Regions from separate parts of the Pontibacter korlensis genome, predicted to be linked through region 2. Evidence: riboswitches for the same ligand, from Rfam matches in the RefSeq annotation. Region 2 holds a riboswitch; the other holds the start of a gene.
What was found. A riboswitch is a leader RNA that binds a small molecule or an ion and turns the genes downstream of it on or off. The one in region 2 is predicted to bind thiamine pyrophosphate.
Positions count from the first base shown of each region.

Region 1 (11,700 bases), 1.6 Mb from region 2:
CCTTCAAGGCAACAGGAAAACAAACGAACGGCGCCTACACTGTGGTTGAGGAAACCATTCAGCCCCAGAATGGACCACCCATTCATGTCCATCATCGGGAAGATGAAGCCTTTTATGTACTGGAGGGGAGGTTCTCTTTCGTATGCGGTGATGAGGAGCGTCTGTGCCAAACGGGTTCTTTTGTCTATGTACCAAAGGGTACTGCCCATACTTTCAAGAATATAGACGAGCAGCCAGGAAAGCTGCTCGTTACCATCACGCCAGCAGGGCTGGAGGAGTTTTTTTATACCATAGGCACACCCGCTGTAGACTTGTCTAACCCGCCTGCCCATGACCTCACAGTGATGGACAGAATCATGCAGTTAGCCGAACAATATCAGTTCGATGTGATATCCTATAAAAGGGAGTAGAGGTGTGAGCAGGTCAGGGAAAAAGGAGTGCCAGCGCCCGGTGTGATGCACGCTTAGAACTCGACGGTAGCTTTAGATGCGTTCTTAGCTGAAACGGAAAGTATCCGCTCTCTTTGTTTTACTCTCTGCCGAACTCTGCCTTTACTCTCCTCTCGTTTTCTCTCCCTTGATCATGATTGGCCAATCCTTATAAGGCTTAGAGGCAGGCTTACCTCTACCTATACCTTTTCACTCGTATCAGGAGATAAACCAATACGTAAGCAGGCTGATGTCCACAGCCGCACAAGGCTTGGGGAGTAGTAGAATACTATTTTTTTCACAGGAATTCCAGTCCAATTCCAAGGCATTGGCTGCAGGCTACCTCTTTGTTCCCTCCCTTGCGCTCAAACGATGACAGACGCAGCACAGCAACCTTTCTATTTGGCTTCTAGCCGTTTAGCATACAATTTAAGTGAGCTATATACGGCACAATTAATTTATAGTATTTAAATATCCTATTAATATTTTTGAATACCATCAAAGTAGAAGGTGACATTGTAAAACCTTAAACATCTAATCAGAGATGAAAAAAGTAACACTGTTCAGCCTGCTGGCCATTCCAGCTTTGTTTGCCATGAGCTGTTCGGAGGATCAGGACCTAGCCCCGACCGCCTCGATGAAAACCTCTTCCAAGGCCTTGGCCACCGGCAACGGTGCCCCTAGCGGCGCCCACTACACCCTCAACATCATTGGTGTGCCAAAAGGAAAGACCGCGCCTATGGACGGCAACAGCGGCCACCGCATCTTAGTCACCCTAGAGGGCAACACCAAGCTCAACCTGCAGAACGCCGACCTGACCGACGGCACCTTCCGGGTGTTGGACGCCAATGGCACGGACGGCAACGGAGCTTTGTTCCAGCTGCCGAGCCCAGACCTGGTCAACGACGGCATCACCTCCTACTCAGTCTACGCCCGTGCATTGGGCAAGCCCGGCGGGGGGCGATGATGACCACCTGCGCCACAGACCCGACGCTGGTGGATGACCGACCCGACCACGGCATAGGACGAAGCGCAGGTGTGCAGCCTGGAGTCAGCGTATCATCAATTAAATGACTTTCTGAATTCCAAAGGAGAAAGGCTGGTCTTACTCTTGAACAGTTTACTGAAGGAAGACGAATGCTCAAAACCCAGCCCAAAGGCGATTTCGCTTATTGAAAGTTCCGATGCAGACAGTCTCTCCTTAGCTTTCTCTATTAGTTTATTCTGGACATGCTGCTGCGTGCTTTGCCCGGTCAGCACTTTGAGCATACTGCTTAGGTAATTTGCTGAAAGGTTTAAGCTGCCGGCAATGTATTCCACTGAGGGTAATCCTTTTTCAACTATAACCTCATCATCAAAATAGCTGTCAAGAACGGCTTCCAACCGGTTTAGGAGTTGGTGGTTTGGCTTTCTTCTGGTGATAAACTGGCGTTCGTAGTAGCGTTCCGCGTAATTGAGCAATAACTCGATTTGAGTGACAATGATGCTTTGGCTAAACTTATCTATCTTAGACAGGTATTCCCGCTGTATATTCGTTAGAATCTCAACCATCACCTCCTGCTCCTTTTCCGAAAGGAAAAGCGCCTCGTTGACTGAATAGCCGAAGAACTCATATTTCCTGATAGTTTTTGCAAGGGACGTTTTCCACAGAAAATCAGGGTGAACAAGCAGTAGCCAACCCGAGGGATCAGCAACTGCCTGTTGGTTTATCTCTATGCTAAGTATTTGCTGTGGTGACACAAAAGCCAGAACACCTTCATCAAAATCATATTCCTGCTGTCCGTAGTTAAACCTTTGGCTTACGTTACGCTTCAGCCCAATGGAGTAAAAACTCTGTACCCACCGGATTTCCTTGCAGTCTGCCGGATAACGCACCAGGTTATAATCAATCATACTCACAAGCGGGTGCTCCGGCTTGGGCAGGTTGGCAAACCTATGGAACTCACTGATGGTGCCAAATCTAAAAACATCTCTCATTCCTGTGCATTTTTTGGCTGGGCCTCTTTGTGCAGAACCATTCCGGCGTGGTACAGTACCCCTTCCCTAAACTCCCCGTCGGCCGTAAAGCCAGTATCGTCCTTATAGTCGATACGGTTCCCTGTAACTTTGTAACTGCCCTGGTAAGCGCTTTGCCGGCTGCCTCTGGCTTCGTCATAGCGGTTGTCAGGTAAAAGCTCGTGGCGGATGTAGCCGTCTTCGGTTACCCACATGCCGATGTATTTTTCTGTTTCGGCCGTTATTGTAGCTTTCATGGCTTTGCTCTAGAATCCTGTTGAAGTCGCCAATGCCTTGTCCTTCTCCATGTTTTCCTGGATAGCTGCAATCTTCAGGTTTGCATACTGGTAGGCATCCTCCCCCATGAAGAAGTGCACCGGCGGATTATCATGTTTGCTCAAAGTAATCAAAACTTCTGCTGCTTTCTCTGGATCATTGGGTTGATTTCCGTTAATCTCATTTAGATGGGCCTTTTCCATTTGCCTTGCGGCTACATAATCGGCAATAGGTGTAGCAGGGGTTTTCACAGAGCCCTGAGATAAAAAACCAGTTCTAAAATAGCCGGGGTATACCAAAGTGGTATTGACGTTGAATGCCCTCATTTCTTCGGACAAGGCTTCGGTGAAGCCCGCAACGGCAAATTTGGTAGAACAATAAACACCGAATCCCGGAAAACTGCCGATGTACCCCCCGATCGAGGCAATATTGAAGATGTGACCGGACCTTTGTTGGCGAAGGTACTTTGCCACATTTCTAATAACATTCAAGGTGCCGAACACATTCACACTGAAGTTGTTCTTTACTTCTTCGTCTGTCAGTTCCTCCAGTGTTCCAATCTGGCTGAACCCGGCATTATTTACCACTATATCTATCTTACCGAAGCGGGCTATGACGGAGTCAATGGCATTTTTCACATTGTCGCTGTTGGTGACATCCATTTCCAGCGGAAAAAAGTTTTCCAGATGGTCTGGGACTTTCTCTTTTAAGGCATTCACTGTTCTGGAAGTGGCGGCTACCTGATAATTGTTTGCGAGTAATTTTAGAACAAGCGTCAGGCCTAAACCTTTTGATGCTCCGGTTACCAACCAGACTTTTTTAGTTTCCATGTTTCTGATATTAAAGTTTGCACTGCAAAGATGGGCCGCTGCATTTTCATATCTTTTTCCAAATCTTCGGAACTCATTGCCAAATCTAATTTAAGGGGTGTTTATTGCCTCTCCCACCTGCAGATACTTGTTCACAGCCATTACGTCTTTGTGGATATGGTTCGATAATTCAAGCCTTCGGTCTACTACAGCAAAAAAGCCGCTCCACATCAAATGGAGCGGCTTTTGGGGTTCGACAATTTATCGCTTAGGTTGATTTCTTGCAGCATAACTCTCCTCGTCCATCCACTCAAAAGTATAGACTCAAACTAGGATGGGCTACTCCTGATATCGATCACCCGTTACTTTCTCCCTCCAATCCACTACTTTGCAGTTCAGGTTTTCCTGTATGGCGATATGCGTCATACCGTCTGTCGGGACAGCACCGTGCCGGTGTTTTTCAATCGGTTTCAAACAGACTACGTCATCCGGGTAGACTTCCTCAATAGGCTCGCCCTTTCTCTGCACCTTGCCACAACCGCTTGTGATGACTAGGTTCTGCCAGATTGGATGCCTCATGCTCCCGGCTCAAAGGTAGGGGCTATTGAGGAAAAGAAACACCCGTCAGTTCTTTGCACATATTCAATAATCGCTCCTGCAGGCCCACATCATCTGCATCAGGGCTATGGTGTCCCTCTTTCTGGTGAAAGAAGTAACGCCCGCTTACATTTGCCTTTTCGTCGTTGCTGGCAGCAAGCCACACCTGCGTTTCATACCCTTTTTGCAGATCGCCCGGCGCTCCGCTCCCGCCCATCTTTGTAGGAACCCAGCCCGGATCAACCGCATTCGCATACACCTCCGGCCATTTCCGTGCTACGGCCATGCAAAGGGCCTGCAGATGCAGCTTCGAATCGGAGTAGGTAATGCGACTACGATCACCTGTAAAGTTTTCAAGCTTCAACTGCCCGTTTAAATGCATGTCCGAGCTCAGGTAGATCAGACGCTTTGGCTTTTGAATTAGGCAGGTAAGGATATAGGGTGCTAAGGTGTTGACCGCTAAGATTCGCTTTGCCGGGGCCTGGTAAACGCCTGCGTTATGCACCACGGCATCAAAGGCACCCAAGCCATTCACCTCAGAAGCTAAATGCTTGGTTTCTTCCATGCCTGACAAATCGCCTGTTACAACGGCTTCCGCTCCCGGATTCTGGTTTATCGCATCACGCCCGCGCGCGGCATTGCGTGCATGCAACACCACCCTGTGCCCCTGCACAAGCAGCTCTTTCGCAGCCAGCTGCCCCAAGCCATCGGCCGATCCTGTGATAAATATCCTTGCCATTTCACCTTACCTGTTAGCGTTTCTCAATCAGCTTTCCTGATGTGACGGTCTGGCGTCTTTATTTTTCAGCGAGGCCATGTCAATCACAAACCTGTACTTGACATCCCCTTTCAGTAAACGCTCGTAGGCTTCGTTGATCTGCTGCATGTCGATCATCTCGATGTCTGATACGATGTTGTGCTTGCCGCAGAAGTCAAGCATCTCCTGGGTTTCGGCTATGCCGCCGATCATGGAACCGGCAAAGCTTCTACGGAAAGGAATGAGGCTAAATGCCGCCACCGGAAGCGGTTGCTCCGGAGCGCCTACCAGCACCAAGGATCCGTCTACCCGCAGCAGGTTCAGGTAGGCATTGATGTCGTGCTGAGCCGAAACAGCGTCCAGCACAAAGTGCAGCTTGCCGGCATACCTTGCCATTTGGTCTGCGTCTTTCGACAGCACCACATCATCGGCACCGAGGCGCTTGGCATCCTCCACCTTGGACGGGGAGGTGGTAAACACGATCACATCTGCTCCCATGGCCTTGGCAATCTTCACCGCCATGTGCCCCAAACCACCCAAACCAACAACCCCTACTTTCTGGCCGGGGCCAACGTTCCATTTCTTCAGCGGCGAATACGTGGTGATGCCGGCACATAGGAGCGGCGCAGTAGCTGCCAGGTCCAGGTTGTCGGGTACCCGCAGCACAAAGCCTTCATTCACCACAATGCTCTCGGAGTAGCCGCCAAAGGTGTGCGTGCCCAGGTGTGTATCAGGCGAGTTATAGGTGCCGGTATTGCCTTCTGCACAATACTGCTCCAGGCCCTCGTTGCAATAGTCACATTCATGGCAACTATCCACCATACAGCCTACCGCTGCCAAATCTCCTTCCTTGAATTTAGTGACATGGCTGCCGACCCTTGTCACCCTGCCCACAATCTCGTGACCGGGTACGCATGGATAGACCGTGCTGTGCCACTCGTTTCTGGCTGTGTGGAGGTCGGAGTGGCAAACGCCGCAATACAATATCTCGATCTCTACATCGTGTGGCGTGGGGTTTCTTCTCTGGATGTTCAGTTGCTCTAGGGCTGCATCGGCTGCTTCCGTACCGAACGCTTTCACTTCTTTCGCTTTCACAGGAACTGCTCCCTCTGCTGTTGCTTTTACCTTTTCCATAATTAATTCTGTGTTTTAGTTTTAAAAGAGATAGCCATCTGCTTTGTATACAATACTGTTATCCCGCCAGCAAGTTATCCCGCACCATGGTATGCTTCATCTGCTACAGGCTCCATCCATTCTACAATACCCTTCTCTGTATTGGGAATGATGTACAGCTGCTGTAAGCCTGTGTCCGGGCTTGCCCCGTGCCAATGAACCGTGTTGGGCGGGCACTGAATGACATCTCCCTTTCTCATCGTTTGCCGGGCCTGCCCTTTTATCTGGTGGTACCCCATGCCGTCTGTGATGATGAGGATCTGTCCGGCCGGATGCCTGTGCCAGTTGCTACTGGCGCCGGGCTCGAAGTATACGTTTCCTACCAGCGTAGCATAGGTGGAGTCCGCAGGAACCAGGCCGTGGTTATAAGCATTGCCCGTGAAATACTCCGAGGATCCTTTTTCCCCTTTTGGAAAGATGGTTTGCATATCTGCTGCTGCAGTTGCCTGCCGGTCCGCTTGTTCTTGACAACCTGTGATTAGCAGGCTGCAGAGAACAAGGGCTGTCATCGTGGAAGCATCAGGTTTATGTTCAATGACCAGCAGATGGAATGCAAAAGAGGGCAGTTTCTATTTTGGTTTGCCGAGAGCAGGCTTTCAGGTTTGCAGCTTTGAAAAGGCTTCAAAGCAACAGCATTGCTGGTGGAAAAAGATTTTTTGAACAACAACTTGCCTGACCAGGGCTGGAGTATCAATGCCCTGCTGCATTCCAGGGCTTATCCGGTCAAAAAGCTGCATGGAAAAAATGACAGGCAAAGAATCCTTTCGAACTTTAAGTGGCTGAGTGATCGCGCTTTGGAAACCGACCATCGCTTTTACAACGAGGCCCTCAGCTTGCAGATGAAACTGTTTATTCTCGACATGTGGCACCTCTTTGCCAACGAGTATGAAAGGCGGAAACACACCCTGCAAACCGGAACCTTGTACGAGCGGTTCATGCAACTGGCACAGGAGCATTGCTTGACGGAGCGTGAGGTACAGTTTTACAGCAACCAATTGAACATCACTCCAAAATACCTTAACCATATTTGTAAAAAGACATCCGGTATCACAGCTTCCGGATGGGTTCAGCGTTTCGCCAAGGAGCGCATCATCATCCATCTGCAAAACAGAAACCTCACTATTTCCGAGATTGCCGATGAGATGGAATTTAGCAGCCGTTCGTTTTTTTCCCGCTATGTGAAAAAGATATTGGGTGTTACACCAAGTGAGTACCGGAGCAGATTGGGCTAGATGAGAAACTATAAAAAAGCAATATGCATCTTCCCTCCACCTGATTAGGCGCAGAGACTCCTAAAACTGCCCCTGTTGGAGGCAGAAAACCCGGTAAAGAAATCAAGGTAAATCTGCAGAAACAGGGAACAGGTTACTTCTCCAACTCCGGAAATGGGAAAGCGCAGTGATAAGTGCATCAACCGCACCTTTGATACCGGCAGCGAACGCTAATAATGCCAGAGTAACGATTCGCAACGTGCAGGCACAGACGGATCCTGTTGAACAAACCTGCCGTTATCGGGACTTCAAAAAAACTACACTATCTATCCGGCTTATCATAACCCAACTGTAGGTGCCTGCGTATAAAAGCACGGCTAAAAGTTGAAAAGTTTTCTTAAAAACTGATCATAAAAGAAAGGCTCCTCATCCCGAGGGCCTTTTCTTTTTTATAGCCCATGTGCTCCTTTATGATAAGTAGGGACCAGACTTGCCTATCCTCTAGTATAAACAGTTGCCCCGACACTGACAGTTTTGATCGCGCCTAAAGAGGCAGGCCTGTGGATGCGAACTCTACTACTAGTTTCGTCAGCCGTCTTAGCTCCATTGCCTTCGCTGACCCTGGCAAGGCATCCAGCAAGTCTTCTATCCGGGAAGCTACCCCATCATACTCCTGCGGCGTCTGCATAAGGTTGGCTTCCGTTAAACCTCCGAAGTACTTCACCAAAAGCCTATCTCAAGGAATGCAAAGCACCTGGGGGGAAGAACTGATTCTTTACCCTGGTAAAGCACCCAAGACGGGCACCCTTGTATCCTGCCCCTGAGGTGGTGTTCGCCTCACCAATGTTATGATAAAGCCCTACTCAACAGTACCGTTGAGTAGGGCTTTACCGCTCCTCTTCCTAGGTGTTTACTCACAGACACTAAATCTTTGTAGATATGGTTCGATAACTTGATCCATTAGCCTACTCCAAAGCCCTTTAGTTTATGATAAAGGCTTTTTATGCACTTCGGACGCTAAAGCCGATTCCGTTGCGCTTTATCCTCAACTTTTTGCTTATGATGTGTCTGTCAGAAAGAGTCTAAGCATTCATTGTCTACATTTTACAACCTGGCGCAGCCTGCCTCTACGATCTCTGCGCTACTGCCCTGAAGTCATCTCTTAAAAAGAAAGTAGAAAAAAGAATTCTCCTTTCTCTTTTGGTTTCCATCTTTTTGCTGTTAGCTTTGAGCAGACTTTAGGGGTGTCCTGTAAAACTTTATAGGGCTGAGATTTACCCTTTGAACCTGATGCAGTTCATACTGCCGTAGGGAAAAGTGAAGATAAGCCGGGGTATTTTCTATTCTTCCCAGGTCCATTCCTAAGGTCTATTGCACCAAACTCTACAGGAATGGATATATCTGTCAATCAACAAGCTCAAACAGTGGCCGACAATTGCTCTTTACAGCAATTGCTCCAAATCCTTTTGCCACAAAATCAGAACGGTATTGCTATTGCGGTCAACAACGCTATCGTCCCAAAGCCCAGCTGGGCAGAGCACCTTTTACATCCCAACGATTCTGTCACCATCATCAGAGCAACGCAGGGCGGTTAAGCTTTCGCCTTTTCATCTGTAACCATAGCTTTATGAAAAAAGAAAAAATACCACAGCAACAGACCATTACCCGCACACCTTTCCCGGCATCAAAGAAGGTGTATGTAAAGGGGCAATTGCACGACATTTCCGTAGCCATGCGCGAAATTAGCCTGACCAATACCAAAATATTTGGCTCTGAAGGACAGGTTGAGAAGAACGCCTCGGTTACCGTATACGATACCAGTGGTCCTTACACAGATCCTGAAGTGGAGGTTGATGTAAAGAAAGGCCTGCCTGCCCTGCGTAGGGACTGGATCCTGAAGAGAGGCGACGTGGAGCAGCTGGAGGGCGCAACTTCCCGGTATGGCAAACAGCGCCTTGCCAACAGTAGCCTTGATCATCTTCGCTTCCAGTACATCAGCAAACCTCTTCGTGCTAAAGACAGCCTGAATGTAACGCAGCTGCATTATGCCAAGAAGGGCATTATTACGCCGGAGATGGAGTACATCGCCATCCGTGAGAACCAGCGCATTGATGTGCTGAACGAGCAGAACCCAACCCTTGCACATCAGCATGCCGGCCACAGTTTTGGTGCCAATACCCCTAAAAGCCACATCACGCCGGAGTTTGTAAGGCAGGAGGTAGCTGCAGGCCGCGCTGTTATTCCGGCCAACATCAACCACCCCGAGACTGAGCCGATGATCATCGGGCGTAATTTCCTGGTGAAAATCAACGCCAATATCGGTAACTCTGCTGTTACGTCGAGCATCGAGGAAGAAGTAGAGAAAGCCGTATGGGCCTGCCGTTGGGGAGCCGACACCATCATGGACCTCTCTACGGGCAAGAACATACATGAAACCCGTGAATGGGTTATCCGCAACTCCCCTGTTCCAATTGGTACGGTGCCAATCTACCAGGCGCTGGAGAAAGTCGGTGGCAAGGCAGAAGCCCTGACCTGGGAGATCTTCCGCGATACGCTGATTGAGCAGGCAGAGCAGGGAGTGGATTACTTCACGATACATGCCGGCGTATTACTGCGTTACGTGCCGTTGACGGCTAAACGCCTAACCGGTATTGTTTCCCGAGGTGGTTCTATTATGGCGAAGTGGTGCCTGGCGCATCATAAGGAGAACTTCCTGTACACGCACTTCGAAGAGATTTGCCAGATCATGAAAGCCTATGACGTGTCCTTCTCTCTGGGTGACGGACTGCGCCCCGGCTGCTTGGCTGATGCCAACGATGCGGCTCAGTTTGCAGAGCTGGAGACATTGGGAGAACTGACCAAAATTGCCTGGAAGCATGATGTGCAGACGATCATTGAAGGTCCGGGCCACGTGCCGATGCACCTGATCAAGGAGAATATGGACAAGCAGCTAAAGGAGTGTCACGAAGCGCCCTTCTATACCCTTGGACCACTCACAACCGATATCGCACCGGGCTATGACCATATCACTTCAGCTATCGGAGCGGCGATGATCGGTTGGTTTGGAACGGCCATGCTTTGCTACGTAACCCCGAAAGAGCACCTGGGGCTTCCAAACAAAAAGGATGTTAAGGATGGGGTGATCACCTACAAGATTGCAGCGCATGCGGCCGATTTGGCAAAGGGACACCCGGGCGCACAGTACCGCGATAACGCGTTGAGCAAGGCCCGCTTTGAGTTCCGCTGGCAAGACCAGTTCAACCTGTCACTTGACCCGGATACAGCGCGTGAATTCCACGATGAAACACTGCCGGCAGAGGGCGCCAAAATTGCCCACTTCTGCTCCATGTGCGGACCAAACTTTTGCTCTATGAAAATCACGCAGGAAGTGCGGGAGTATGCTGATCAGCAGGGCGTGCAAGAAGCGGAAGCTTTACGAAAAGGTATGGAGGAGAAATCAAAAGAGTTCACTCAGAAAGGCAGTGAGCTATACCTGTAAATGAAACTGATCGTTATTTCCAGTCCTGCTCCGGTAGCCGGGGAGCCGCAGCGCATCAACCAGTTATTTGAGGCAGGGCTGGAACACTTTCATGTGCGTAAACCAGACTACCCGAAGGAACAACTCAGGAAGCTGCTTTCACAGATAGATGCTGTGCATTCTCCTAAAATAGCTTTGCACCAGCACCACGTGCTGGCAGGTGAGTTTGGGTTAAACAGGCTGCACTTCACGGAGCAAAGCAGAAGTATAACACCATTAGCAAAGTTCACAACATTAAAATCAGATGGGTACCAGTTAAGTACCTCTGTGCACTCCACTGAAGCACTGCAGCAGCTTCCCTCCTGCTTCAGCTATACCTTCTTCGGCCCCGTGTTTAACAGTATCTCTAAGCCTGGTTATACAGCAGACATTCCAGCTAATTTTTGTTTAACAGCTGCAGAGAAAGCGGTGCCTGTTATTGCCCTGGGTGGAATTGATGCCGGAAACATTTCACTGGTCCCGAAAATGCACTTTGACGGAGCAGCCGTGCTTGGCAGCATCTGGAATCAGCCGGAACAGGCAGTTAGTAACTTCATCAGAACCAAGGAGAAATGCCAGATACTCGCCCATACGTACTAAGCATCGCCGGAATCGACCCTAGTGGCGGAGCTGGCATATTTGCCGACATCAAAACATTTGAACAGCATAGGGTCTATGGTTTTGGTGTATGTTCTGCCTTAACGGTGCAAAATGATACGGACTTCCTGCAGGTACAATGGTTAGGTGCTCGTGAGATCATAAAGCAACTGGAGCCGTTGGTAACTAAATTCAAGATCAGCTCCTGTAAGATCGGGATTGTGCAGGAGCTGGATGTGCTGCTTGACGTGATGCTATACCTAAAGAGCCGGCAGCCACATCTTCAGATCATACTGGACCCTGTACTAAAAGCCAGTGCGGGCTTTGCATTTCACGGAAT
Region 1 covers NZ_CP009621.1:3,643,172-3,654,871, reverse strand. Annotated here, with positions in the region: gene PKOR_RS15700 (quercetin 2,3-dioxygenase) at 1-410, shown strand, start outside; gene PKOR_RS15695 (hypothetical protein) at 973-1,395, shown strand; gene PKOR_RS15690 (helix-turn-helix domain-containing protein) at 1,491-2,405, opposite strand; gene PKOR_RS15685 (Atu4866 domain-containing protein) at 2,402-2,680, opposite strand; gene PKOR_RS15680 (SDR family oxidoreductase) at 2,690-3,529, opposite strand; gene PKOR_RS24800 (cupin domain-containing protein) at 3,848-4,036, opposite strand; gene PKOR_RS15670 (SDR family NAD(P)-dependent oxidoreductase) at 4,110-4,844, opposite strand; gene PKOR_RS15665 (NAD(P)-dependent alcohol dehydrogenase) at 4,872-5,996, opposite strand; gene PKOR_RS15660 (cupin domain-containing protein) at 6,071-6,463, opposite strand; gene PKOR_RS15655 (helix-turn-helix domain-containing protein) at 6,677-7,267, shown strand; gene PKOR_RS15650 (hypothetical protein) at 7,791-7,970, opposite strand; TPP riboswitch at 8,477-8,577, shown strand; gene thiS (sulfur carrier protein ThiS) at 8,638-8,841, shown strand; gene thiC (phosphomethylpyrimidine synthase ThiC) at 8,874-10,745, shown strand; gene PKOR_RS15635 (thiamine phosphate synthase) at 10,746-11,363, shown strand; gene PKOR_RS15630 (hydroxymethylpyrimidine/phosphomethylpyrimidine kinase) at 11,336-11,700, shown strand, end outside.
Region 1: linked by a shared signal. The riboswitch ahead of thiS (sulfur carrier protein ThiS) and the one ahead of PKOR_RS08900 (TonB-dependent receptor) in region 2 are both predicted to bind thiamine pyrophosphate.

Region 2 (11,700 bases):
TCCAGAAAAGAAAACATCCTGGTATACCCCATTGGCCTTATCAGTACGACTATCTATGTCTACTTAAGCTTTAAGTACCACCTGATAGGGGAGGCAAGCGTTAACGTTTACTATACTATCCTAAGTATATACGGGTGGATTCTCTGGGCCCGAAAGAACAACCAGGATGAGCATGTGCTGCATATCTCGTTCTCGAGCCAAAAGCAGTGGCTACAGCAGCTTGCATTTTTTGCTGTGCTCTATCTTGTTATTTATTTCTCCCTTGCATACCTGAAGGATGCTTTTTACGAAGGCGTTATTCCTTGGGCAGATGCTTTTGCTAGTGCTACGGCTTATACCGGTATGTGGCTAATGGCTAGAAAAAAAGTGGAGAGCTGGTATTGGTGGGTTGCAACGAACGTTGCTTCCATACCACTGTACTTTGTTAAAGGCCTGGTCTTTACCTCTGTCTTTTACTTTGTGCTGCTGGTTATGGCGTTTGCCGGTTTGATTGAGTGGAAACGTAAAGCAAATATTCAAAAAATACGTATATCAGAACCAGCCTAATATGCTATTTATTTTGTGTTGTAAGTGTTGGTAATCAGGGTGATTGCTTGTTTAGTTTTATGGTATAGTGACTGTTGGGAACTCCGTAAAAGCAATAAAAAGGAGCAGCAACAGCAAAAGCTTATTACATAGTTATACTTTATCCTGTAGTTGTCTAATTATCTTGCCAGTAGTATAGCGTACAAGTACTTACTAACCTTTGCTGCGACCCCAAACGGGCGTAGTTTGTAAAACCACTAACGCTGCAGCATTATGAAACAACGTAAACTGGAATTACCCGAGGAACTAAAGTTTGAAAATCGGATGAAATGGGGATACGAGTCTCCGGACGAGCGCCCTAAATTTGTTTTCCTGTGTCAGTGCGGGGAGGAAAGACCAAAAGTTGTTGAAGTATATAATTTCTACGACTATAGTTTCTCTGAGAATTAAGCACGTGATATCTATCGCACTCAACAAAAGGGGGAGTCTAGCATATGCTAGACTCCCCCTTTTGTTTTGATACCCTTATTTGCAGCCTTTTAGCCACTCTACAGCATCATCCTCATTGTCATAGATATGTACCCTAAAGCTTCCTTGGGCGCGCCTGCAGAAGTCCTCTACAGCAAGTTTATCTGTAAAATCTTCTGGTATAAGGTAAGCGAAGGAGGTTAACCCCGCTTGTACAGCAGGGGCTAGGCACACCCGCTCCAACCAATCGTTGGCATCTAAAAACGAGCTTTTTAGATAACGAATGTCACTTAATATCTTGGTGTAGGGGCTGCGCTGTAAGCAATCCACATAAAGTAAGCTGGCAGACTTTATCTGCTCTATAGGCACGATCCCGTACCAACAACCTCTTATCCAGCCATTTTGAGCGTCTGTCTCAACAGTGAAGTATACTTCATCGTCGCAGTTTCGCAGTTCTTTTTTCATTTTAAAAGCATGTATGAGGAGTGCCAGAGCTTATTCTATAGACAAGTAAAAGCCAATATAATCTAATTATAGGGAAAGCGCTATACCTCCAAGGGTGAAAATTTATGTTCTGTTAAGCTATTCAGATTCATACTAGAATCTACAGCAAACTACGGGCCGAATTCTAACAGAAGTATGGCTAACTTTGGCATCACAACTGCAACAAAGCGCTTATGATAAAAATAGCCGTTACCGGCCCGGAGTCTACAGGTAAATCAACTATTGCAGCGCAGCTGGCAACGCGTTTTAACACGGTGTGGGTGCCAGAGTATGCACGCAGTTATGTTGCTACCTTAGATCAACCTTATACTTTAGATGATATCGAGGCAATAGCCCGCGGGCAACTGGCCCTTGAGCAGGAGATGCAACTGCAGGCAAACGATATTCTTTTCTCCGACACTGATATGCTGGTGCTTAAAATCTGGAGCGAGCATGCCTTTGGGCACTGCCCCGACTGGATACAGCGACAGCTGGAGCAACAGGACTACAACCTTTGCCTGTTGATGGGCGTTGATTTGCCCTGGGAGCCTGATCCGCAGCGGGAGCACCCGCACCTGCGTCAGTTTTTCTACCACTGGTATAAGCGAGAGCTGGAAGCGCTTGGAGCTCCCTTTGTAGAAATATTTGGCCAAGAGCAGGAACGCCTGGAATTGGCTACTAAGCACGTAGAGGCCTTGCTAACACAGAGATAATATCAATAACAGACTATGCTATACTTCCTCGAGAACGATAACTATAAAGTAGGCGTGGATACGCTGGGTGCCGAGCTGCATCACTTCATCAAGAAAGATGAGAACCTTGAGTTTATATGGCAGGCCGACCCGGAGGTTTGGACAGGCCATGCGCCTAACCTCTTCCCGATAGTAGGGGAGCTGCCGGAGCAGCAATATACTTTTGAGGGGCAGACGTATGAGATGAAGCGCCACGGCTTTGCTCGCCGCAAAGAGTTTAAGTTGGTGGAGGAACACCATAATAAGCTGGTTTTCGAGCTGACAGAGGATGAGGAGACGCTGAAGCAGTATCCTTTTAAATTCCGGTTGCTAATAGCCTATGCTTTGGATTGGAATAGGCTGGAGGTGACTTACCTTGTAACCAATACCAGCGAGCAGGCTTTATACTTCTCGATAGGCGGGCACCCCGGCTTTAACGTTCCTTTTTATGAAGGTGAGGAGTATGAGGACTACTTTCTAGAATTTGAGAAGGAAGAAATGCTGCACCGCTACCTGCTAAGCGACGAAGGACTGCAAAGCGGCGAGACAGAACTGGTGCTGGAACAGGATACGAAGCTGCCTCTTCGCTCTGCTTATTTCTATAAAGATGCCTTAGTGTTCAAGCAACTACAGTCGGAGCGGGTAATGCTGGGTAGCACAAAGAATGCTCGCCGTGTGGAGGTTATCTTCGAAGGGTTTCCGTACTTGGGTATTTGGGGAAAGCCGGCCCACCCGCGCTACGTTTGTATTGAGCCTTGGTGCGGCATTGCGGGTAGAGTAGGCGAGAGTGGCGACTTAACGGAAAAAGAAGGCATTAACCAACTTGCGCCGGAGCAAAGCTTTGCCCGCACGTACACAATAACTGTGCTGTAGTGCCTTTTCAGCCTGCGCAGAAGCAAGAAGCCCCGATTTGCTCATTGGCAAGCCGGGGCTTCTTGCTTCTGCGCAGGTTTTGCGCCTAATGCAGTGATGGCTCCGGGAACTTAGGAACCTTGATTTTTCTAATATCATACCTCGGTTCAAAATCATTTATAGGCAGAGAAATACCAGGTGGCAGATCCAGGTCTGGCAGGTCATCTCCTAGTGGTTCACCTCCGTCATCATCATTGTCGGTGGAAGGAGGACGGTTGTATCTTGTGCGCGGGGCAAAGGCATAATATGCCAGTATGGTTAACAGTGCTACTGTGTACAATATGCTGATCATCATCACGGTTCTCTTTTATTTTTCAACTTCTGCTGATCTCTCTGCACGGCAAAAAGTCTACTCTCAAAGGGGTAAAAACTAGTGTGCCTTATTAAGCTTTACAACGTACTTTTTAGCTAAGTGGTTATCTGTCAGAGGCAAAATTTAATAGGACAGAAGCATGCTTGTGCTGAAGATTGCAGGAGTATAAATAATCTGGGTTCCTTTGTTTAAATGATTATGTCGGCTACCTTTGCCGACACTAGGGGTGCCCAAATATTACGGGCTGAGATCATACCCATTGAACCTGATCCGGGTAATGCCGGCGAAGGGAGCGGTACGGGAAACACTTTTAAGTAGGCTGCCGGCCCCTGGCATGTCTGTATGTTTCACCATTATCTTATCAGTACATTTATGAGTAAATTATTAATGGCAGTGGTAGCCTTTATGTTGCCATTGCAACTGTTGGCGCAGCACACCCTGAACGGGCGCGTGATCAATGCAGCCACAGGAGAGGGTTTAGCCGGCGCTACAGTAGTGTTGGAAGGCTCCAGTGTAGGTACCGCCACCGGTAACGGCGGGTCTTTTTCTTTTCAGGATTTGCCGGCAGGCAGCTACAATCTAAAAGTAACTTATCTTGGCTTTGCACAGCAGCAGGTAAACCTAAGCTTGCCGCAGAATGCACCGGTGCAGGTAGCACTGCGACCGCAGGCACTGCAAGCAAATGAGGTGATTGTGCAGGCGACGCGTGCCGACGAGAGAACCGGTACAACCTTTACCAACGTAACACGGCAGGAGATTGAGGAACGCAACTTCGGTCAGGACCTGCCTTACCTGTTGGAGCAGGTGCCTTCGGTGGTGGTAAACTCTGATGCAGGCGCAGGCGTGGGCTACACCGGCATCCGCATACGTGGCTCCGATATTACGCGCATCAATGTTACGGTGAATGGTATCCCTGTAAATGACTCCGAAAGCCACGGCACTTTCTTTGTCAATATGCCAGACCTGGCTTCTTCGGTGGAGGATATTCAGGTGCAGCGTGGGGTTGGTACTTCTACCAACGGTGCCGGAGCCTTTGGCGCAAGTATAAACATCCAGACGCAGCAAGTACGACGCGAAGCCTACGCCGAAACTGATAACAGCTATGGCTCTTTTGATACCTGGAAGAACAACGTACGCTTCGGTACAGGCCTTATCAATGGGAAGTTTGCTTTTGATGGCCGCCTGTCACGCATCAAATCTGATGGGTACATCGACCGTGCTTCCTCAGATCTTAGATCTTTCTACTTTTCGGGTGGGTACTACGGAGATCAAACCTCGCTGAAGTTTATTACCTTCTCTGGTCAGGAGAAAACCTATCAGGCATGGTATGGAACACCGGAGGCACTGGTGTATGGCAACAGGCAGGATCTGCAGGACTATATTGACCGTAACGGTATAGAAGGTAGCGACCGTGAGAACCTGCTTAGCTCTGGCCGAACCTACAACTACTACACCTACGACAACGAGACTGACAATTACCAGCAGGACCACTACCAGCTGCATCTCTCGCATGATTTTATGCCGGCGCTTAGCTTCTCCGGAGCCCTACACTACACCTATGGCCGTGGCTATTATGAGCAGTTCCGTGCAGAGGATGACCTGGCAGATTATGGCTTGCCAAATGTAGAGATTGGGGGCGAAACAATAGAAACCTCCGACATCATCCGCCGCCGCTGGCTCGACAACGACTTCTACGGTGTTACTTATGCCTTACAGTATAATCCGAACCAGCGCCTAAACGCTACTCTTGGTGGTGCCTGGAACAGGTATACTGGCGCTCACTTTGGCGAGGTTATCTGGGCTCGCTATGCCTCTACCTCCAACATTCGCGACAGGTATTATGAGAACGATGCGGATAAAACCGACTTTAACATATTTGCCAAGGCTAGCTACAGCCTGACTGATAAACTAAGTGTGTTTGGCGACCTTCAGTTGCGTACCATCCAGTACGAGTTTTTAGGATTTGACAACGATGGTAAAAACATTACGCAGGACGCCAGCTATACTTTCTGGAACCCGAAAGCAGGTATAACTTATGCTCCTGCACCAGAGCACCAGCTCTATGCTTCGTTTGCTGTTGGTAACCGTGAGCCAGTGCGCGACGACTTTACCGAGTCTACCCCAACAAGCCGTCCTAAGCACGAAACACTGCGCAACGTGGAAGCCGGATACCGGGGTCTGTTTGGCGTTGGTGAGTTATTTGGACAAACCCTTGCAGCAGATGTGGAGGCAAACCTCTACTACATGAACTACAAAAACCAACTGGTTTTAACAGGACAGATCAACGATGTAGGCGCCTATACCCGCACGAACATAGACAAGAGCTACCGCCAGGGCATAGAGTTAGCCGGAGCGTTGCGCCTTGGCACACGTGCCAGCCTGCGTAGCAATATTGCCTACAGCCAGAACAGAATAAAGGGTTTTAGCGAATTCCTGGATGACTACGCCAATGGCGACCAAGTACGCTATGACTATAATGAAACGGCTATTGCCTTCTCGCCTGATTTTATAACAAGCAGCCAGCTAGAGGTGGAGGTGCTGAAAGGCCTTCGCGCTGCCTTCATCTATAAGACAGTAGGTAAGCAGTACCTCGACAATACTGAAAACGAAGATCGTATTATTCCGGCTTACGAGGTGGGAGATGTACGCCTGCGTTATACTGTCAATATCAGCAATGTGCTGAAGGAGCTGGAGCTAGGTCTGTTGGTGAACAATGTGTTCAACGAGCGATATGCAGCCAACGGTTATACTTACAGCTATCTTTATGGAGACCAGTATACCGAGAACTTCTATTATCCTCAGGCTACACGCAATTTTCTGTTATCTGTAGGTCTTAAGTTTTAAGTGTAAGCTAAAGCTATTAAAAAGCCCTGCCAGTTTTGGTGGGGCTTTTTTGTGAGCTAGGTAAGAGGATAGGCGGGGCTATACTGCTGTTACTGGCGGAGATCTCGGTTTATGCCATTGAGGAATAGAAGTATAAGTATGTCCAAGAATGAAACAGTTCTGTTCATACTTAAATCCTCCTAATCCTGATTCAGGTTATGCTTAAAATTTTAACTTTGCGTATTACCCTTTCTCTTAACCCTTAAAGCAAAACTATGGCCTACGAATCATCTGGTGCGCCGGATTACTATAACATCGACGACCTGTTAACCGAAGAGCACAAGCTTATACGGCAGACCATGCGCGACTTTGTGAAGCGCGAGATTTCTCCAAGTGTTGAACAGTGGGCACAGGATGCTCATTTCCCATCAGAAATAGTAAAGAAGTTTGGGGATGTAGGTGCTTTTGGCCCAACTATACCAACAGAGTATGGTGGCGGTGGCCTCGATTATATCAGCTACGGCATCATTATGCAGGAGATAGAGCGTGGCGATTCTGGTATGCGTTCTACGGCCTCGGTGCAAGGCTCTTTGGTGATGTACCCTATTTACAAGTATGGTTCAGAGGAGCAGCGCAAAAAATACTTGCCTAAGCTTGCAAGCGGCGAGTGGCTAGGTTGCTTTGGGCTTACAGAACCTGATTTTGGCTCTAACCCGGGTGGCATGGCTACTAATATAAAAGACATGGGCGACCATTACCTGCTTAACGGCGCTAAGATGTGGATCTCTAACTCTCCAGAGTGCCAGGTAGCGGTAGTGTGGGCAAAGAATGAGGAAGGCCGCATCAAGGGCCTGATCGTGGAACGCGGCATGGAAGGTTTCTCTACCCCGGAGATTCACAACAAATGGAGCTTACGCGCCAGCTGTACCGGAGAACTGGTGTTTGATAACGTGAAGGTGCCAAAAGAAAACCTGCTGCCAAACATCGATGGTTTGAAAGGACCGCTTGGCTGTCTGGACTCTGCCCGTTACGGTATTTCTTGGGGAGCCATTGGTGCCGCTATCGACTGTTACGAGTCGGCCAGGAAGTATAGTGTGGAGCGTATCCAGTTTGATAAGCCTATTGGTGCTTTCCAGCTCACACAGAAGAAGCTGGCTGAGATGCTGACCGAGATTACGAAAGCGCAGTTGTTGGCCTGGCGCCTAGGCACCTTGATGAACGAGGGCAAAGCAACCACGCAGCAAATTTCTATGGCCAAGCGCAACAACGTGGACATGGCCCTGCACATTGCTCGTGAGGCACGCCAGATTCATGGTGGTATGGGTATCACAGGCGAGTACCCGATCATGCGCCACATGATGAACCTGGAGTCCGTGATTACCTATGAGGGTACAAACGACATTCACCTGCTGATAACAGGTGCGGATATTACGGGAATCCCAGCTTTTAAATAGTCTCCCTAAGACTAAGAGAGAGCGATAAAGTATAAAGGGCAGCTGCGTGAGTGGCTGCCCTTTGCTGTTTTCGTAGACTCTCGCGATTTGCTTAGCTCCCGCGGGAGCCCGGCTAGTTGCCGTTCGCATTTTCTATAAATATTTTGCCTGTAGTTGTAATAAATTGTAATGTCTCTGCTCTAAGTATTAACTGGCTGTGAAATCAGCTCTAACTCATCACCCTTAACAGACTTAATCATGAAGTTTAAACTTTACAATAACACGCCGCTGCCAAGCATACTGCAACACCTAACCTCACCATGCTACTCTTCTTTGGAAGCGAAATTTAAGCATGTTGCCGATGCACGATAAGGAAAAGTTATTCCAGGAGATCGTGCGGGAGAACCGGGACAGGCTGTATCGTATTTGTCGCGCCTGTATACCCGACCACGATGATGCCAACGACCTGTACCAGGAGGTGTTGGTAAAAGTGTGGTTGAACCTGCACACTTTCCGTGGAGATGCAAAACTGAGCACCTGGCTTTATCGCTTTGCCTTGAACACTGCCATACTTCACCGGAAGCAGCGGAGCAAACATGTTACTTTACTACCGCAACATAGTATGGGATTTCCCGATGCAGCTGCCGAAACAGCTCATAAGCAAGAGCAGGAGGTGCTATTACAACAGCTGCACTACTGCATCAGCTGTCTCGAAAAGCAGGACCGGCTCATTATTTCGCTGGTGCTGGAGGAGGTGTCTTATAAAGAAATTGCAGAGGTGCTGGGGCTAACGGTAAACTATGTGGGGGTAAAGATAAATCGCATCAAACAGAAGCTGGCAGTGCTCATGGAGCAGCAGGTTACCCAGGAGACATTCAAAGAAAGCAGGAACGAACTATGAACTTCGACGACATTCAAAAAAGCTGGCAAACGCAGCAGGCACCTGCTACCGAAGGTAGAGTAGGAGGCACGGTAAAAGAATCTAACATACTAAATGATGTTAAGGCACTTCAGCGGAAAGTAATACACACAAACACAGTTGCTACAGTTGTAATAGGTTTGACTGCGGCAGCTTTTGTTTTCGTGCTTCGACCATTATTAAAACCCAGTACAGTTTGGTATGATATAGGAATAGGCCTCACTCTCAGTGCTGCCTTCTCTTTAGGTTTGATTCACTGGTTTAAGTCAATGCCATGGAAAAAGCAAGTTAACCTTAGCAGTAAAGCATATGTGGAGCAGGTGCTTAAGAGTCTTCGCTACTTAAATGCTATCAATAAGAAGCTAACCCCATTCCTTATGGTGGTTATTCTTGCTGGCATTAACCTGATCTACTTCGACATATTCTTGAATGAGAGTGCCAAACTACGCCTGGTGATGCATATTCTGCTAAATGCTTTTATGCTTACTGCAGGTATAGCATCTCTTTATTACTCAGAGCGGCATAACGACCAGTCCTACGTGCCGATAATAAAGGAACTTGAAGAGCTGCAGCAGAAGTTGGAGGAGATTTAAAGACTTACTCCTCTTCCTGCCCAAGCTCATCCCTGCTTTTACCTCCAAAGTTATATGTCATCATGCTTTTCCAAAGTTTGTCGAACTCTTGGCTATAGTCCTGCACAATGCTGAAGTTATCGGTTACGAGTACATTCTCGTGGTTGTGCATAGCAGCGTTGCGGGTCCAGTTGTAGCTACCAGTAAGCACGCGGGCCTCATCGAAAATAGCAAATTTGTGGTGCATGTGGCTACGCGCTTTATCAGTCCGAACTTCCAGGCCGTGAGCTGCTAGTTCTCTTATGTCAGAGCCGGCGTCATAGAGCTTATCGTTATCGGTGATGATTTTTATACGTTTGCCGTGCTTGTAGGCCCGAATAACAGCCTCTGTAATACGGTTGTCACTGATCGTAAATACGCAAATCTTTATACTTTCCTGCGCATCATCTATACATTCTATAATGGCGTTGAGGCAATCGTCGCCGGGGCTAAAGAAGGCGTGGCTCGTAATTTTTTGCTGGTGAGGATGCATATGTATTCTATTGGCTTGTTTGTAAGGTACAACAACCGCAATGATAAGTAAACAAACGCTTTAGCGATTGCTAATGATATTAGATTTATGGGGAATAACTATAATAATATTAGCAAAATATCTTAACTTCGTAAGTATAAATGGAGCTAAAGAACAGTCGAAACTGTTACCTTTAAGTACAGCAAAAGCTGATTTTATAAAGTATAAAGTATACCATGAGAGAAGATTATCTCACCGGCGAAAATGAATATATGACGCCTGCCGAACGCGACATAGACAAGGCGCTCCGACCACTAAGCTTCCGCGATTTTACCGGTCAGGATAAGGTGGTTGAGAACCTTAAAATATTTGTGTTGGCAGCCAAGCGTCGTGGCGAGGCATTGGACCACGTGCTGCTGCATGGACCTCCGGGCTTGGGTAAGACCACACTTTCGCACATTATTGCCTCAGAGCTGGATGCAGGCATCAAAATGACCTCAGGTCCGGTTCTGGACAAGCCTAGCGATTTGGCGGGCTTACTTACTAACCTGGAGGCAAACGATGTATTGTTTATTGACGAGATTCACCGCCTGAACCCAGTTGTGGAAGAGTATCTGTACTCGGCTATGGAGGATTACAAGATCGATATTATGCTCGATTCTGGTCCGAATGCCCGTTCTGTACAGATTAGTCTGAATCCGTTTACGTTGATTGGCGCTACTACACGCTCAGGCTTACTTACGGCACCTCTACGTGCACGTTTCAGCATTAACTCGCGCTTAGAGTACTACGATGCCGCACTTTTAACTTCTATTGTGAAGCGCTCGTCGACGTTACTAGGTGCACCTATACATGAGGATGCTGCTTTTGAAATTGCCCGCCGTAGCCGTGGTACACCGCGTATTGCCAACAACCTGCTGCGCCGTACCCGCGACTTTGCCCAGGTAAAAGGTGATGGTACTATTACGGTAGAGATTGCAAGATTCGCTCTGAACGCGCTGGACGTAGACCAAAACGGCCTTGACGATATGGATAACCGTATCCTGATGACCATTATCGATAAGTTTAAAGGTGGTCCGGTAGGTATAACTACTATTGCCACAGCATGCGGCGAAGAGTCAGAAACAATTGAGGAAGTATATGAGCCGTTCCTGATTCAGGAGGGTTATATAAAGCGTACTGCCCGTGGCCGTGAGGCTACAGAAATGGCTTACCGACACCTGGGCAAGATTCCCCCACAGGAGATTGCCTCTGGTGGCTTATTTAACCAGCCAGAATAAAATAAGCTGTTTGTGATAAAGTGTAAAAGGCAGACCAATAGGTCTGCCTTTTTTGTTTTGGGCTTCACATAGTCTCTGGACGCGGCTAGATCTATAACAGCCATCAGCAGCAAGTTTGGGTTATACTTTCCTAAAATCACTAAATCTCTCTAAAACCTCTCGTTGGATTTATTTTGCCTTACTTTTGTTGTGCAAAGTATAGCAACCAAGTATAAATTGAGTAAAGAAAAGTATACATACCTGATCAAGAAGAAGGCGAAGGAGCTGGGCTTTATGTTCTGCGGCATCTCTAAAGCAGAGTTTCTGGAGGAGGAGGCGCCAAGGCTGGAGCGATGGCTGAACCAGAACATGCATGGGCAGATGCGCTACATGGAGAACCACTTCGATAAACGCCTGGACCCGCGCCTGCTTGTGGACGGAGCCAAGTCGGTAGTGTCGCTGCTACTCAATTATTATCCTGATAAAGAAAACCAGCAGCAAGAGGAGGATACTTACAAGATATCCAAATATGCCTATGGCACCGATTACCACTTTGTGATAAAGGATAAGCTGAAAACGCTTCTAAACTATATCAACGAGGAGATTGGGGAGGTGGGGGGCCGTTGCTTTGTAGACTCAGCCCCCGTAATGGATAAAGCCTGGGCCAAAAAAGGAGGCTTAGGCTGGGTTGGTAAGAACTCAAACCTGATAACACCACAGGTAGGTAGTTTCTACTTTATTGCTGAGCTCA
Region 2 covers NZ_CP009621.1:2,042,065-2,053,764, forward strand. Annotated here, with positions in the region: gene pnuC (nicotinamide riboside transporter PnuC) at 1-546, shown strand, start outside; gene PKOR_RS25020 (hypothetical protein) at 799-975, shown strand; gene PKOR_RS08880 (hypothetical protein) at 1,051-1,458, opposite strand; gene PKOR_RS08885 (AAA family ATPase) at 1,671-2,189, shown strand; gene PKOR_RS08890 (aldose 1-epimerase family protein) at 2,205-3,080, shown strand; gene PKOR_RS08895 (hypothetical protein) at 3,166-3,414, opposite strand; TPP riboswitch at 3,645-3,741, shown strand; gene PKOR_RS08900 (TonB-dependent receptor) at 3,805-6,276, shown strand; gene PKOR_RS08905 (acyl-CoA dehydrogenase family protein) at 6,531-7,709, shown strand; gene PKOR_RS08910 (RNA polymerase sigma factor) at 8,050-8,589, shown strand; gene PKOR_RS08915 (hypothetical protein) at 8,586-9,200, shown strand; gene PKOR_RS08920 (phospholipase D-like domain-containing protein) at 9,205-9,711, opposite strand; gene ruvB (Holliday junction branch migration DNA helicase RuvB) at 9,927-10,970, shown strand; gene queG (tRNA epoxyqueuosine(34) reductase QueG) at 11,187-11,700, shown strand, end outside.